Regions from separate parts of the Lysinibacillus sp. FSL K6-1151 genome, predicted to be linked through region 1. Evidence: riboswitches for the same ligand, from Rfam matches in the RefSeq annotation. Region 1 holds a riboswitch; each other region holds the start of a gene.
The links. A riboswitch is a leader RNA that binds a small molecule or an ion and turns the genes downstream of it on or off. The one in region 1 is predicted to bind lysine.
Positions count from the first base shown of each region.

Region 2: another riboswitch for lysine. It lies ahead of MHI04_RS16065 (aspartate kinase); the one in region 1 lies ahead of MHI04_RS11135 (transporter substrate-binding domain-containing protein).
Region 3: another riboswitch for lysine. It lies ahead of MHI04_RS01310 (amino acid permease); the one in region 1 lies ahead of MHI04_RS11135 (transporter substrate-binding domain-containing protein).

Region 1 covers NZ_CP152040.1:2,287,632-2,290,894, reverse strand. Annotated here, with positions in the region: gene MHI04_RS11145 (amino acid ABC transporter ATP-binding protein) at 1-29, opposite strand, end outside; gene MHI04_RS11140 (amino acid ABC transporter permease) at 42-767, opposite strand; gene MHI04_RS11135 (transporter substrate-binding domain-containing protein) at 938-1,795, opposite strand; lysine riboswitch at 1,914-2,100, opposite strand; gene odhB (2-oxoglutarate dehydrogenase complex dihydrolipoyllysine-residue succinyltransferase) at 2,443-3,263, opposite strand, start outside.
Region 2 covers NZ_CP152040.1:3,336,801-3,340,063, forward strand. Annotated here, with positions in the region: gene MHI04_RS16060 (YslB family protein) at 80-514, shown strand; gene MHI04_RS16065 (aspartate kinase) at 610-1,836, opposite strand; lysine riboswitch at 1,950-2,128, opposite strand; gene uvrC (excinuclease ABC subunit UvrC) at 2,238-3,263, opposite strand, start outside.
Region 3 covers NZ_CP152040.1:273,751-277,013, reverse strand. Annotated here, with positions in the region: gene MHI04_RS01315 (Nramp family divalent metal transporter) at 1-251, shown strand, start outside; gene MHI04_RS01310 (amino acid permease) at 495-1,958, opposite strand; lysine riboswitch at 2,041-2,217, opposite strand; gene MHI04_RS01305 (MFS transporter) at 2,394-3,263, shown strand, end outside.

The sequences.
Region 1 (3,263 bases):
CTTAAATGTTCAATCTTAATCACTGCCATTTGTGCGTCCCCCTATACAGCTTCTTTTTGTTCTTTTTGATAGGCATCAGGTCCATCTAGACGTTTTTCAACATAGAGAAGGATGCGAGATGCGGTAAATGTCATGATAAAATAAAGAATACATGCGACAAAGAATGATTCAAAATAACGGAAGTTGTTACCTGAAATTGATTTTGTTTGGAAGAATAATTCCGTTACCCCAATGACATTTAATACGGCTGTATCCTTAATATTCATAATTAATTGGTTACCTGTCGCCGGCAAGACATTGCGTGCTACTTGTGGTAAAACAACATGCAGCATGATTTGGAAGTGATTCATACCAATTGCCGACGCTGCCTCGTATTGACCATTATCAATCGAGACAATACCACCTCGAACAATTTCTGCCATATAGGCCCCTGTGTTAAGGGAAACGACTAAAATACCTGCTGTAATAAAATGCATATCGATACCAAATGCGATATCTAGTCCGTAGTAGACTACCATAGCCTGTACAATCATTGGTGTACCACGGAAAAATTCAACATAGCATGTCAGGATAAAATTAATAAGCTTTAAGCTATAAAATTTTAAACCTTTTTTACGAACTGGAATCGTATGCATAATTCCAATGAAAAATCCGATGAATGCACCAATAATTGTACTAATAATCGAAATCAGTAACGTATAATACGCACCTCGTAAAAACATTTGCCAGTTGTTTTCAATAATTGAAAGTATCCATTCAAGACTCATGATGTTCCTCCTAACAATGTCATGTTGCTTGCTTATTTCCTTCGTGTCCTAGCTATTTCTACTATTCTATGATTTGTTACGCTAGGACATTATCATTATGTAGAGAGGTTCTCATTTTGATAATGATGAAATGATCATGCACGGACCAGCAACTAGCCCGTGCCTTGTCATTATTGTGCTGCTGGTTGTTGAGAAATCGCTTCTTCCATAATCGCTTGACGATCGTCTTCCGAAATACCTTTTAGGATTTCGTTGATTTTTTCACGGTTTGCATCGTCTTTACGTAAGCCTACAGCAATCGAAGTATTGGAAAGATCCGTATCAAAGCCTTCTTCAAATGCGACATATGTGAACTTATCGTTGGCAGCAGCAGCGGAAATACCTTCTGGACGTTCTGCTACATAGCCATCAATTTTGCCAGCCTCTAAAGCGACACGCATTGCGGGGAAGCTTTCCATTGCTGTTTGTTTTTCTACACCGTTAATTTGATCAATAACGTTGTAGTTCGATGTATTTAATTGTGAAGTAATTTTAGCACCAGAGAAATCTTGAATCGATTTTGCATTTTCATACTTGCTACCTTTCTTAATAACCATAACGAAATCAGAAGTATAGTAGTTTTCTGTAAAATCAATCGTTTTCTTACGCTCTTCAGTTGGTGACATACCCGCGATAATCGCATCAATTTTGTTAGATTGTAGCGCTGGTACTAATCCGTCCCATTCCATTTTGACAATGACTAGCTCTTTGCCTAAGCCTTCAGCAATTTTTTTTGCCATTTGGACATCGTAGCCGCCTGCATACTCTGCATTATCAGCAATTTTCACTGCACCATTAGCATCACCTTGCTGTGTCCAGTTAAATGGTGGATAGCCAGCCTCCATTCCGATTCGGAATTCACCGCCACTTGCTTCCTTATCAGCACCAGCATCACCTGAACCGCCATCCTTTTTGTCGCTAGTGCCACATGCAGCTAGCACAATTGCTGTCATGATAGAGATCATTACTAACAACCATTTTCTTTTCATAAAAAACTCCCCTTTTCTGTAAAAAAATAAGACAACTGTAATAAAAAAGACCTAAGTATATTGAACTTAGGTCTTACCTTGTATGACAGTTGCCCAAATCCTCACTATAATTTCCATTTTCCGAGATAGCACAACCTAGTAAATCTGGAAATCCATTTACTAGGACAGTCCTGCACTTATTCACTGCAGACCCAGCATAAAAGTACGAGCTCCTTTTATACTTCGGCGATATTTCCTTCTTCATTGCGTCTTCGCTTGCTTGAACTCAACAATGAACTAATAAATACCGCGCCTCTACCTCACTGGTAAACGTTAGTGAGGTTTGTTTATTTAATTGATATTTAGATACTACTATAAAACTAGTACACTCGTCAAGACAGTTTTAACATTTTTCTGACTAATGGCAATATTAGGATATTGTTCGTTCTCTATTCATTTTAAATCGTTAAGCTTCTATCTATATTTCTGAAAATTAAAACAAATTTTTATTATGGAGTATGTGCTCTATGTGAGAAAAGTTATGTTTATGTCTTTTTTGCTCCTCTAAACGATATAACATTAGTACTCTTTCAAACATAGAATCGGTCAAAATCTTTCGTCATGCATAAAAAAACCCTGCTGAACATTGTTCGCAGGGTTGAATCGCATTATGAATTTAATAGTAAATCTTCAGGATTTTCGATTAATTCTTTAACTGTTTTTAAGAATCCTACAGAATCTTTTCCATCGATGATACGGTGATCGTAAGAAAGTGCTACATACATCATTGGACGGATTTGAACTTCACCATTTACTGCAACTGGACGGTTAACAATTGAGTGCATACCTAAAATACCAGCTTGCGTACCGTTCATAATAGGAGTTGACATTAATGAACCGAATACACCACCATTTGTAATTGTGAATGATCCACCAGCCATGTCATTTAAGCCTAATTTTTTATCACGAGCTTTTGTCGCTAAGTTAGCGATATCTTTTTCGATTTCTGCAAAGTTTTTGCTGTTTGCATCGCGTACAACTGGTACAACTAAACCTTCTTCAGTTGATACAGCAATACCGATATCAAAGAAGTTATTTAAATGAATTTCATCGCCAGAGATTTGAGCGTTTACGTATGGGTATTTTTTTAGTGCCGCAACAACAGCTTTTGTGAAGAATGACATGAAACCAAGTTTGATGTCGTTTGCTTTTACAAACTCTTCTTGTTTACGTTTACGAAGTGCCATGATATTTGTCATGTCAATTTCGTTAAATGTTGTTAACATTGCTGTTGATTGTTTCACTTCTAATAAACGTTTAGCAATTGTTTGGCGACGACGGCTCATTTTTTCAACTGTTACACGGTCAGAATTAGCTGCTGGTGTAAATACTACTGGGCCACCTGAAGTTGCTACTGATGTAGGTGCTGCTACTGGTGCTACAGCTGGAGCTGTACCATGAGCTGCTACATCTTGTACACGTACACGTC
Region 2 (3,263 bases), 1.0 Mb from region 1:
GCGTTGTTTTTTCTCGAAAAATCTATCATTACTTTATTACTGTTGAATTTTAAGAAAATTCTAAGAAAGAAGGATAACAATGTTAAACACTCCATCTCCTACAATTTCATCATTTGGTTATGAGCTCATTCGCGATCATATTCTATCTTCTATCCTTGGTAAACATGAGAATGATGTCCTTTATTGGGCAGGTAAAGAGCTTGCTCGCAAGTTCCCATGCAAAAGTCAAGACGAACTTATCGCATTTTTCGCAGATGCCTGCTGGGGTACACTAGAGCTCATGAAGGAATCAAAGGATGGTCGCATTTTCCAATTGACAAATGCCCCTGAAATATTGCAAATCAAACAACGAAGCTTTAGACTGGAAGCAGGATTTATAGCAGAGCAAATTCAATTAGCTAAAGGCTACCTTACAGAATGCTATGATGAAAAGCGAGAAAAGCAGCACTATGTCATGTTTACAGTCAAATGGGATGTCAAGGAACGTATTATGAATACCATCCCTACTGAATGATGAAAAGGATTGTCTCCCTATTCAACGGGATGACAATCCTTCTTTTTTCTTCCTTTAATTTCGGACTATTACATAAAATACTGTTTCTTCTATTATTATATATAAAGTGCTTGCTCTAAATTGAATTCATCATGCAAGGCATTTGCTGCACGAATCATATCATCCTGTGGTACAACAACAGACACTTTTATTTCAGACGTACTAACCATTTTTATAGGAATATCTTCACGACGTAATCGATCAAACATGCGAGCAGCCACACCTGGATTAGAGGCCATACCTGAGCCAATGATAGAAACCTTCGCCAACCCTATTTCAAAGTCAGCAAAACTAAAGCCAAGTGACAATTTACTATCTTCTAGAACACGCAATGTTTCCGCAAATTCTTCTTTTAAAATGGAAAAAGACACAGTTGGTTTTAAGCCATCAATGATTGCCTGTACAATAATATCTACATTAATGCGGTTTTCTGCAAGGATTGTAAACATATCTGCCAATGCACCATCGGCATACGCATCATACCCCACTGTTAAACGGATAATATCTGACTCAAAGGCTACACCACGGACGACTAAATTTTTCTCCATTTCCACTTCCTCCTTCAATAAAGTACCTACTGACTCTACTAAGCTAGAGCGTATAATAACGGGCATTTGAAATTTTTTTGCTAACTCCACTGCACGAGGATGAATAACATGTGATCCTAAATTAGATAACTCCAGCATTTCATCATAGGAGATTTCCTGCAGCTTTTGAGCTTTGCTGACATAGCGTGGATCTGCTGTATAAACACCGTCAACATTTGTGTACATATCAGTTCGCTCTGCTTCCAATGCTACCGCGAGTGCTATAGCTGTTGTTTCAGCTCCGCCTTTGCCAAGTGTAGTAATATTTTGTTCCTCATCAATACCCTGTTCTCCAGCAATCACTACAATTTGTCCCTGTACAAGATGTTCTTCAATACGACTGTCATCGATATAGTCAATACGTGCATGACGATACTTATAATCTGTATGTATACCTGCTTGCCATCCAGTTAAGGACACTGCCTCATAGCCCGCTTCCTGTAATGCGATGGCAAATAAAGCGCTGGATAATTGAGAGCCCGTAGACACGACTGCAGCTAATTCTCGTTTGGGCACTTCGTCCGTTAGTTGATGTACCATCGTTTGCACATCTTTCATTGTGTGTCCCATTGCTGCAACGACCACGACTACATCGAAGCCTCTGTCCTTTTCAGCAATCGCCTTCCTTGCTGCCTCTTGGATTTGTTCAGTAGAAGCTAGTGCAGCCCCTCCAAACTTCATCACTATTTTAGCCATTTCTTGCGTTCTCCTTTCCAGTCATATATTTCACCTGCTTCTAGAAAACTAAAAGGCAGCCTCCACATAACGTGAAAGCTGCCTATAACATGTACAATGATCGTAACTTGTGCATGTGTGATAGCTCTCCGAAACTTTTAGAATCGACAATCTTACATTTCTTAAATGTAAAACCAGTACAACAAAGGAAACAACAATGCTATACTTCGGCAAGCTCCCCTTTCACACACGATCTCTGGACTTGTTCATCCTCCATTGTGTTACTCTTGAATCTTGCACCTCTATCATCACCATAAAGTGAATGTATTCAATTGGTTTAACGCTGGCGTCAACATGCTAGCCACACCAGTTCGCTATTCATCACATTGACGAACAATGTTATTTACAACCTTAGCACATGTCTATTCCTTTGACAATGACTCTTGCTGAAAATAGCTATAAATTTGGCTCGCTAAATTAGCAGGTATTCCTGCCTCCTGCAAAGCTAGCTCGCTCGCCTCTCGAATTTTCTTAACTGAACCAAAATGTTTGAGCAACTGCTGCTTGCGTTTTGGCCCCACACCTTCAATATGGTCTAACACCGATTGAATGGCATGCTTCTCATGCTGTTGGCGCAAGAAGGTAATAGCAAAGCGGTGAACTTCGTCCTGAATTCGTTGTAATAAATAAAAGCCATCACTAGTACGCTTTAAGGCAATTACTTCTGGTGGATCACCAAACAATAGCTGCGACGTATTATGCTTATCATCTTTTGCTAAACCTGCAATCGGTATAACAAGTCCAAGCTCATCTTCTAGTACTTCACGGGCGACTTCCATTTGCCCCTTGCCACCATCAATTAAGACCAAATCTGGCAATGGCAAGCCTTCCTTTAAGACACGCGAATATCGCCGACGTATAACCTCTTGCATCGCACCGTAATCATCATGCTTTGCAGCCGTACGCGTTTTGTATTTACGATATTCCTTTTTCGCAGGCTTTCCATCAATGAAGACAACCATAGCCGATACAGCATCCGTGCCATGCATATGACTATTGTCAAATGCCTCAATTCGTAATGGCGTTGAAATACCTATTGCTTCACCAAGTGCCTCACAAGCACCAATTGTCCGTTCTTCCTGCCGTTCAATTAGCTGGAATTTAGCTGCCACAGCAATCTCAGCATTTTTAGTTGCTAATTCAACCAATTCCCTCTTTTGACCTCTTTTTGGTGTAAGAACTTTAAGCTCTAATAACTCCGTTAAGATGGCTGCATCAATTGCTTGTGGAATAAAAATTTCTTTCGGCTTAATATGCTCTGGTTTTTCATAAAAGCGGCCAACAAATGTTAAAAACTCTTCCTCAGCATCTTGATAAATTGGGAAAACCGAGACATCACGCTCAATCAGCTTTCCTTGGCGAACAAAGAAAACTTGCACACACATCCA
Region 3 (3,263 bases), 2.0 Mb from region 1:
CGATTACTATGGTGCCGCCTCTAGTCATTATTGCATCAGGCGTGAATGCAACCTATGCGCTCGTTCTAAGTCAGGTCGTTTTATCTTTCGGTATTGCATTTGCTCTTGTCCCTCTTGTTATGTTTACAAGCAAACGAAACATCATGGGCAGTTTAGTCAATCACCGTATTACAACGTTTTTAGGTTGGTTTGTTGTTGTTATCGTTGTGACATTAAATATTTACTTACTGTGGGAAACAATATTTGGATAATAAAAAGCCAGGTACTCGAGATGAACTGCCCCGTAAAAGTTTGATTTCTAACTTTTACGGGGCAGTTCAAGAATGGGTACCTGTTTTTTATTTGATTAGACATCGACTTTCGAATGGCTAGTTAGTAAATACTAATATTACTCTATATATGATATTATTTTTTGATATTTTTAACGACGATTAAGACATAAAAAGCTGTCCCATAAACCAATCATTCATTAGTTTACAGAACAGCCCTACTATTTAATCTTCCACTTTTAAATCACATTCTTGAAGTGAAAGCATTTTTGTTTTGTGCTTGATTTTGTAGCCAAACCATAACAGTAAAAATAGTGGGATTCCAACATAAGAAACTAATATCCCATACCAATCAATTTGGTCTCCCGTAAAGGCCGTGTAATTTTGCCCAATGACCACAATCATACAAACAGTAAAGGCAAATAGTGGTCCAAACGGGTACAATTTTGCTCTATAAGGTAATAGCTTTGGATCTAGGCCCTGTGCCTCAAATGCACGACGGAAGCGATAATGACTAAAGGCAATGCCGAGCCATGCAATAAAACCAGACATACCAGAGGCGTTTAACAGCCAAATATAAACAACGCCATCACCAAAGAAAGACGCTAAAAAAGCTAAGCAACCTACAGCTAATGTTGCCATCAATGCATAAATTGGTATTCCTCGACGACTTAGCTTTGTGAAGAACTTAGGCGCATGTCCATCCACTGCTAATTGCCATAGCATACGTGATGATGCATAAAGCCCTGAATTTCCAGCTGACAGCATAGCCGTTAAAATAATGGCATTCATTAACGAAGCTGCAAAGGCAATACCTAAGCGGTCAAACACTAATGTAAACGGTGATACTGCGATATCTTCTGATAATAAGCGTTCATCTGTAAATGGAATCAACATTCCGATTGCACCAATTGCTAAAATATAAAACAAAAGAATACGCCAGAATACGGATTTAACAGCCTTTGGAATATTTTTTCCTGGATCGTCTGTTTCACCTGCTGTAATCCCAAGTAACTCTGTTCCTTGGAATGAAAATCCGGCTGCTAGGAAAATTCCAAATGTAGCTAGGAAGCCACCGTGAAATGGTCCATCACTAATAAAGAAATTAGTAAAGCCTACAGGTGCCTGTCCACCTAAAATACCAAAAATCATTAATAAACTGATAATAATAAAAACAATGACTGTCACTACTTTAATCATCGCAAACCAATATTCACTTTCTCCATAGCTCTTTACAGAAAGTAAATTAAATGACAGTACAACAGCAATAAATAATACTGTCCAAAGGGCTGATGAACTATCAGGGAACCAATATTTCATAATTAAGGATACTGCCGCAATTTCTGCTGCAATAGTGATTGCCCAGTTATACCAATAGTTCCAGCCTAATGCAAAGCCTAGTGCTGGATCTACAAATTTTGTTGCATACGTACTAAATGAACCGGATGATGGCATATAGGCAGCCATTTCCCCTAAGCTTGTCATTAAAAAGTACACCATAATACCGATTAGGGCGTAGGCAAGCAATGCACCACCAGGTCCAGCTTGTGCAATGGCACCACCACTGGCTAAAAATAGTCCCGTACCAATTGTACCGCCTAAAGAAATCATTGTGATATGACGGCTTTTCAATTCTTTTTTCAGCTTTGGCGCTTTATGTCCGAGCTGATTTACTTTTATTTCACTCACGATATAGCTTCCTTCCTATTTACGAGGCAAAAAAATGCCATCACATATACACTGTGATGGCTAAGTTAATCCTCAGTTTTTCCTAAATGATAGCTCAACACGTTGTGCAAACGTGACAGTTCTGTTCCTTTCGGAGACAGCCCCAGCATGAGGTTTTCAAGTCCCCTCACACTTCGGCAATATTCCCTTTCAGCTAATCTCATCAATGCTTGTCATTTCCATTAGCATACTTATAAATATCGCGACCTCTACCTCAATACAAACATGAGGCATATAATTATTAAATTTATGATGCTTATTATATTAGCATAAGACCTTTGACATTTCAATATAACAATAAATGTTCTGTATTTTGTGAATCTTCTACTATTTTTATTAGTTTGTTAAAGTGTTATAGTAGTTCAATTAGAGCGGTTACGAACAGGGGGATTTATTTTGACTACAAATGATCATTCCGCTAGTTTTCCGAGTAAAAAAATTAGCTGGAGGGGAACAACCTTACTTTTAGTCTTCGGAGTTATCTTTATAGCCTCTACATTAAGAATGCCACTAACTGTTGTTGGCCCTATTATATCATTTATCCGTGACGATCTTGGTATTTCTAATGTACTTGCAGGCTTTCTAACAACGATTCCATTGCTCGCTTTTGCTACCATCTCACCATTTGCGCCCGTTGTAGCACGCAAACTAGGGCTTGAGCTAACACTATTTTTATCCACTATTTTATTAGCCTTGGGGATTGTTCTACGTTCCCTTGGTACAACGGGGTTACTTGTATTTGGTACTGTACTCATCGGCATAGCCATATCATTTGGAAATGTGCTGATTCCAGGATTATTAAAATTAAAATTTCCATACCATGTTGGTTTATTAATGGCATTTTTCACTATGTCGATGAACTTAACGGCTGGGCTTGGCGCAGGTATTAGCTATCCTATAGCCAATTCATCATTTGGCTGGCAAGGAGCGCTGTCCATTGCACTTGTACTAGTGGTCGTAACGATTTTAATTTGGATACCTCAATTGAAATCAAATAAACCTGAGCCAGCCACTACCTCTAAAATGACGAGTACACCCTTATGGAAGTCACCTGTTACTTGGGCTGTCACAGGTGCAATGGGATTACAGTCTTTATTATTTTATACGACTGCTGCTTGGATTCCCGAAATCTACATCGCCCAGGGATTGGCTCCTGACAAAGCTGGTTGGATGTTTTCTATCATGCAATTTTCACAAGTACCAATGGCATTGGCTGTGCCTATCATTGCAAGTAAAATGGCTTCTCAAAGACCTCTTGTAGTGATG